3 regions of the Pantoea sp. NSTU24 genome follow, and region 1 is predicted to be linked to each of the others. Evidence: predicted binding sites of a transcription regulator. Region 1 holds the regulator's gene; each other region holds the start of a gene.
The links. Region 1 encodes PurR, which represses purine synthesis genes. Its sites were predicted from a motif close to CANGCAAACGTTTGCNTG; they were not measured.
Positions count from the first base shown of each region.

Region 2: ACLHDD_RS15285 (nucleobase:cation symporter-2 family protein) is a predicted target of PurR. The motif match lies at 1,152-1,169, and genes of this name have one in related genera.
Region 3: ACLHDD_RS17015 (nucleoside-specific channel-forming protein Tsx) is a predicted target of PurR. The motif match lies at 1,667-1,684, and genes of this name have one in related genera.

Region 1 covers NZ_JBKIWZ010000001.1:1,111,188-1,113,459, reverse strand. The annotation lists gene ACLHDD_RS05485 (YnhF family membrane protein) at 1-21, opposite strand, end outside; gene purR (HTH-type transcriptional repressor PurR) at 303-1,328, shown strand; gene punR (DNA-binding transcriptional activator PunR) at 1,325-2,230, opposite strand.
Region 2 covers NZ_JBKIWZ010000001.1:3,194,950-3,197,221, reverse strand. The annotation lists gene ACLHDD_RS15285 (nucleobase:cation symporter-2 family protein) at 1-1,100, opposite strand, end outside; gene recG (ATP-dependent DNA helicase RecG) at 1,204-2,272, opposite strand, start outside.
Region 3 covers NZ_JBKIWZ010000001.1:3,590,016-3,592,287, forward strand. The annotation lists gene yjdN (VOC family metalloprotein YjdN) at 14-451, shown strand; gene ACLHDD_RS17015 (nucleoside-specific channel-forming protein Tsx) at 570-1,436, opposite strand; gene ACLHDD_RS17020 (sensor histidine kinase) at 1,712-2,272, opposite strand, start outside.

The DNA of each region.
Region 1 (2,272 bases):
CAGTTTGAGATCGGAACTCATTGCTCACCTCTTAACCTTACTGTTTTCAGGGTTACTCCATTTTCCCACAGGATACGGTAAAAATCTCGTTTTATCCGCCCAGCCTTGTTAGAATCCCGCTTTCGTTGCGCAACGCGCGCAACGCTGATTCCGTTTGCGCATCTTTTCAGGCGTGTTTACCTCCGCCAGCGGCTGTTCAGCCGCCATAAACGCGGCATTTTTGCGAAAAATTCCCTGAGCATACGCAAACGTTTAACATTAAGCTTATCATAGCGTTAGATAAGCACTGGAGTCCGATTCTCATGGCAACAATAAAAGATGTGGCAAAACGCGCTGGCGTCTCCACAACCACCGTTTCGCACGTCATTAACAAAACCCGCTTTGTCGCTGAAGAGACGCGTGATGCGGTCTGGCAGGCGATTAAAGAACTGCACTACTCGCCGAGCGCCGTGGCACGCAGCCTGAAAGTGAACCACACCCGCACGCTGGGGCTTCTGGCTACCTCCAGCGAAGCGCCCTACTTCGCTGAAATTATCGAAGCCGTTGAGAATCACTGCTTTGATAAAGGCTACACGCTGATCCTGGGTAATGCGCATAACGATCTGCAAAAGCAGCGCGCCTATCTCAGTATGATGGCGCAGAAGCGCGTAGACGGCCTGTTGGTGATGTGCTCCGAATACCCGGACGACCTGCTGCAGATGCTGGAAGAGAACCGTAATATCCCGATGGTGGTGATGGACTGGGGCGAATCCCGCGCTGATTTCACCGACACAGTGCTGGACAATGCCTTCCAGGGCGGTTATCTGGCTGGCCGCTATCTGATTGAACGCGGACACCGTGATATCGGGGCTATCCCCGGCCAGATGGAGCGTAATACCGGTGGCGGCCGCCATGCCGGTTTCCTGAAAGCGCTGGAAGAAGCAGGTATTCAGCCACGGGACGAATGGATTGTTCAGGGTGACTTTGAGCCGGAATCAGGCTATCAGGCAATGCAGCAGATCCTGTCGCAGAAACAGCGTCCTACAGCGGTGTTCTGTGGCGGCGACATCATGGCGATGGGCGCGATTTGTGCTGCCGATGAGATGGGGCTGCGCGTTCCTCAGGATATTTCGGTGATCGGATATGACAATGTGCGCAACGCGCGCTATTTCGCACCAGCCCTGACCACCGTTCATCAGCCAAAAGCCCAGTTGGGTGAAAAAGCGCTGGATATGCTGCTGGACCGTATCACCAGCAAACGCGAAGTGTCGCAAACCATTGAGGTTCACCCGACGCTGATCGAACGTCGTTCCGTCGCCGACGGCCCGTTCCGCGACTACCGACGTTAATCTTCGCTTAACCACTCCTGATTAAGCGTCTGTGCATCACCCAGATAGCTGAGCAACCAGCCTGTCGCGGGTGATGCACGATCTTCTGCCCAGCTGACGCAGCAGGGACTGTCCGGAAAGGGAACCGGCAGCGTCAGCTCGGCCAGATCGCCGCTGTCGAGCAGTGGCCTGGCCAGATGACCGGGCACCATCGCCACACACAATCCAGCCTGCACACACTCCAGCCCGGTCTGCCACTCCGGCACGACCAGCCTGCGCTGATTATCCAGCGTCCACGTCATGCGGCGCGGCAACGCCCGCGAGGTGTCTTCCAGTACCAGTGACGGCCAGCTGCGCAGTGTGTCATCATCGATCTGGCTTGCCTGCGTCAGAGGATGATCGGGCGCGACTACGCAGCGCCAGTTCAGTGTGCCCATATCGCGGAAGGCAAAACGTCCGCCTACCGGTATGGCCTGAGTGGCGCCAATCGCGATCTCCACCCGCCCATCAGCCAGTGCATCCCAGACACCATTAAACACTTCATAGCTGATGCTCAGCTCCATGTCCGGAAAGTGGCGATAGAAATCTTTGACCAGCTGACGGGTACGCTGAGGCTTGGCGATACGGTCAACGGCAATACTCAGCTGGCCGCGCCAGCCATTCGCCAGCTGCTGACACTGTCTGCGGGTAGCGAGCATTTTTTTGATGACGCTGCGCCCTTCGCGCACAAAATGTTCCCCAGCCGGAGTCAGTACCACTTCCCGATGCTGACGTTCAAACAGCGGGACTGCCAGCCACTGCTCGAGCTGGCGCACGGTGTAGCTGATGGCAGAGGGCACCCGATGCAACTCCTGGGCTGCCGCGCTGAAACTGCCTCCGCGGGCTACCGCGTCAACCACCTCTAATGCATATTCGGACCACATAATCAGCCTTCAAAAATTTTAACAGCAATCGGCAAATATTAG
Region 2 (2,272 bases), 2.1 Mb from region 1:
ACCAGCCCGCTAACTGCCGGGAACAGCCCCAGCACAATCAGCATCAGCGCCACCACAAAGCCCACGTAGCGGCTGGCCACGCCGGTCAGCTGAATCACGCCATTATTCTGTCCGAAGCAGGAGTTCGGGAAAGTATTAAACAGCGCGGAAACAAAGGAGTTAAGACCGTTCGCCAGCACGCCGCCTTTCAGGCGTTTCATATAGAGCGGACCGCTGACCGGCTGCTCAGAGACATCGGAGGTCGCGGTGATATCGCCGATGGTTTCCAGTGAGGTCACCATAAACACCAGCATCAGCGGGATAAGCAGATTCCAGTCAAAACCCAGACCATAGTAAAGCGGGGCTGGCACCACAATCAGCGGCTGATTAGCCGGCACACCCGCAGCAGGCAGCATGTTCATCGCCCAAGCCAGCAGATAACCCACCGCCATTGCAATCACCAGTGAGGCTACACGCAGGTAGGGATTTTTCTGCCGGTTAAGCAGCACAATCACCAGCAGCACGGCACCCGCCAGCATCAGATTTTTTGGTGCGCCGAAGGTGTGGTCGTTCATGGCAGCAAAGCCGCCACCGATTGAGGTCAATCCCACCTGAATCAACGACAGGCCAATAATCATCACGACAATACCGGAAACCAGTGGCGTGATAATCCGGCGCGCCAGATGCAACACGCGCGACAACACCATTTCGGTACAGGAGGCGACCATCAGCGTGCCAAACAGGGCAGCCATCATGGCGGGCACGTCAGCTCCGCCATTTTTCAGCGCCATTCCGCCCATGATCAGCGGCGTTACGAAGTTAAAGCTGGTGCCCTGAATTGACAGCAGGCCCGAGCCGACCGGTCCCCAGGTTTTGATTTGCAGCAGTGAGGCGACGCCCGAGGCAAACAGCGACATGCTGATTACGTGCCGGGTATCCTCTGCAGGCAAACCCAGCGCCTGACAAATCAGAATGGCGGGGGTAATCACCGCAACGAACATCGCCAGCAGATGCTGACCGGCGGCAAACAGCGTCTGCGGCAGCGGTGGACGATCTTCGAGACGGTAAATCAGTTCGCTGTGCTGGGCGGAGGGCTGGTCTGGCTGCGGAGTGATGGACATCTTCTGTTCTTCCCGAAAAAGTGTGTGGCGATTGTAATCATCCGCAGGCTAAAAGCAATCGTTTGCCCGTGGGGATAAACCGGCCGCAACAGCGGGATCTGACTCAGACGTTGGTGTAACGGGTGTTCTCTGGCAGCCAGCGTTCAATCAGGGCGCTGGCCTGTTCGGGATAGTGTTGATGGATATGGCGCGCCACGCGCTGCACTTCCGGCACCATCGCCTGATCGCGCAGCAGGTCAGCCACTTTAAATTCAGCGTTCCCGGTCTGGCGTGTGCCCAGCAGCTCACCGGGGCCGCGGATCTCCAGGTCGAACTGGGCAATCACAAAGCCATCATTGCTGTCGCGCAGCACCTGCAGACGCTTCTGCGCCGTCTTGCTCAGGGGCGCTTTATAGAGCAGCACGCAGTGGGAAGCGACGGCACCACGACCAACACGCCCCCGTAGCTGATGCAGCTGCGCCAGCCCTAACCGCTCCGGATTTTCGATGATCATCAGGCTGGCGTTAGGCACATCCACGCCCACTTCTATGACGGTTGTTGCGACCAGAAGCTGCAGCTCATTGGCCTTGAACGCCTGCATGACCGCCTGTTTCTCTGCGGGTTTCATCCGGCCATGCACCAGCCCGATGTTTAAGCCAGGCAGCGCCGTTTTCAGCGATTCCCAGCTCGCTTCCGCTGCCTGGGCTTCCAGCAGGTCTGACTCTTCAATCAGGGTGCAGACCCAGTAGGCCTGACGTCCTTCGCGACAGGCGTGCTCAACCCGCGCCACGATCTCATCACGTCTGGAGTCGGGGATCGCCACCGTGGTCACCGGCGTACGTCCCGGCGGTAGCTCGTCGATAGTGGAAGTATCCAGATCGGCATAGGCGGTCATCGCCAGGGTGCGCGGGATCGGGGTGGCGGTCATGATCAGCTGATGCGGATGAAAACCCTGCTCTTCGCCCTTTTCCCACAATGCCAGTCGCTGGTGGACGCCAAACCGGTGCTGCTCATCAATAATGACCAGCGCCAGCCCGCTGAACCGGACCTGCTCCTGGAACAGCGCATGGGTGCCGACCACCATCGCTACCTGACCGCTGGCTATCGCCTCCTGCTGCGCCTGGCGGGCCTTGCCCTTCTGTTTACCGGCCAGCCAGCCGACTTCAATACCCAGCGGCGCAAACCACTGACGG
Region 3 (2,272 bases), 2.5 Mb from region 1:
AATAGAGGTGAAGATGCAAGTCAGTCCTTATCTGTTTCTCTATGGCCGTTGTGAAGAGGCTATCGACTTTTACCTGCAGGCAACCGGGGGCGAGCTGCTCGGCAAAATGACGTTCGGCGATATGCCGGATCAGGGTGAGCAGGTTGGTGACCAGTCTGCCGCGCCGCAGCCGCCAGAAAAGATCATGCATGCGCAGCTGCGCATTGGTGATGGCGAACTGATGCTGAGCGATGGCGATACCGCGAAGCCGCCAGCGTCTGAGCATGCCGGTTATGCGGTCAGCCTTTCCACCAATGATGTCGAAGAGGGTAAAGCCTGGTTTGAAAAACTGTCAGCAGGCGGCAAGGTGACGACGCCGTGGCAGGAGACCTTCTGGTCAAATGGCTTTGCGATGTTTATCGATAAATTCAACATTCCATGGCGTATCAACGTTGAGAAGTCGCAGGAGTGATTGCCGTGAACGGGTCGTGCTTAACTGCAAGGTCTGTAAACAGATGCGCTGGCCAGGAAGGTTGATTTCCTGCCAGCGCGGCAGCACAACAGGCGGCACGCTGCGCCGCCTGTTGTTATCAGAAGTTATAACCCGCCACCAGGTAGTAACCCCAGCCGGTTGATTTCAACTCAAATGGTCCTGTGCCGAAGTTCACGTCCTCACCATCTGCCCACTGGCCGCCGTTGTGGAAATAACGTGCCACCGCAGAGATATGCCAGTGATCGTAACCCAGTGACAGAATGTGGCTGGAGGCGATGGAGTTGCTGGTGCGTGATGGGCCGGCTTTATCGCGGAGATCGGAACCCCAGTCGAAGTTGGTGAAGCCGACATAGCCCAGATTACCGCCCCAGAGCGTGGTGATGGGCACGAAGTATTTCACCTTGAAGCGATAGCCATCCCAGCTGTTTTCGTTCGCCGCACCGTAGTTTTCCCACTGGTATTTCGCATAAACGTTCAGCGACAGCCCGACATCGCTATGCGTATCGATATCGGTGCCCAGACCCATATACCAGGTATTCTGGCGATTGCCGCTGTTACGGCCCATGTCGTAGATGTAGTTGTTCGCGAAGTACCACTCTTTGAACGGACCAAAGGCCAGGCTGGTGCCGGTCAGCTTATCGATGGAAAAGCGCGGCTCAATTTCCATGAACATCGGTGAACCGTGATCGAACACGCCGTTAGCGTTGCTGTTGCCCACGCCAAAGAAGTTAGGCACGTCGAGGTAGCCGTAAAAATCGAACCACTCTTTCTTCGCAAACGCTTCATATTCCAGATAAACGTCGTTATTGAACTGCGGTCCGAAGCGGGTGTGGTAACTGCCTACCACGTTAACGCTCTGATGCCACCAGTCTGAAACATACTGCGGATCGCTTTCTGCGGCCTGCGCAGCACCGGTCAGTGAACATGCCAGCGCGGCACCTGCTATCAACGTTTTATATTTCATTATCATCAGCCACATGCTTTTGACCGCCACCCAGCAGAGGCAGTCAGAGAGATATCGGTCCCCTGGAGGGGAATAAGAGGTTCAGCAAAAACAGCCGTTTTCAGCCCGCGTAGCGTGCCTGTAACAGTCCGATAGAAAATAGATTTTGCTCACGTTTGTCAAAAAGTGTTGCATTACAATTCAGCGAAATTGTGATTTGCTTCACAATAATGACCAGGATCGAACGGAACCAGGCAACCGTTTACGTTGTCTGGTTCGTGATCAAACGGGCGGGATCAGGGAAGAGTGACGCGAACCTGCAAACCACAAACGGAACCCTGTGGCGTCAGGCAGTTGGAAAGGGCGACCTGCATCTGATATTTCTGTGCGACGTTGCGCACGATCGATAATCCGAGGCCGCTGCCCTGCGCTTTGGCGTCGGGCGAACGGGTAAAACGATCGAATGCGCGGTCAATGAAAGCGTCCGGCATGCCCGTGCCGTTATCAACAATATCGACCACTGTCCTGCCCGCAACCCGATGCAGCAGAACATCTACCAGGCTGCCTTCCGGCGTGTGCAGCATGGCGTTGCCAATCAGGTTGTCGAACAGGCTACGCAGTTCAGAGCGGCTGGCCTGCAGGCGGTACTGCGTGGTGCCGTTAAAGCCGATATCGATGCCGCGTTTATCTGCCACCACCATCAGCTGCTCGATGCTCTCCTTCAGCAGATCTTCCAGTTCAATATGCTCAACGCTGGCGACCACACTCTGGTCATCCTGGCGCGAGACGTTGAGCAACTGTGTAACCAGATGACGGGTGCGCGTGACGCCCGCTTCCAGCTGGCTGAACTGCCGGCT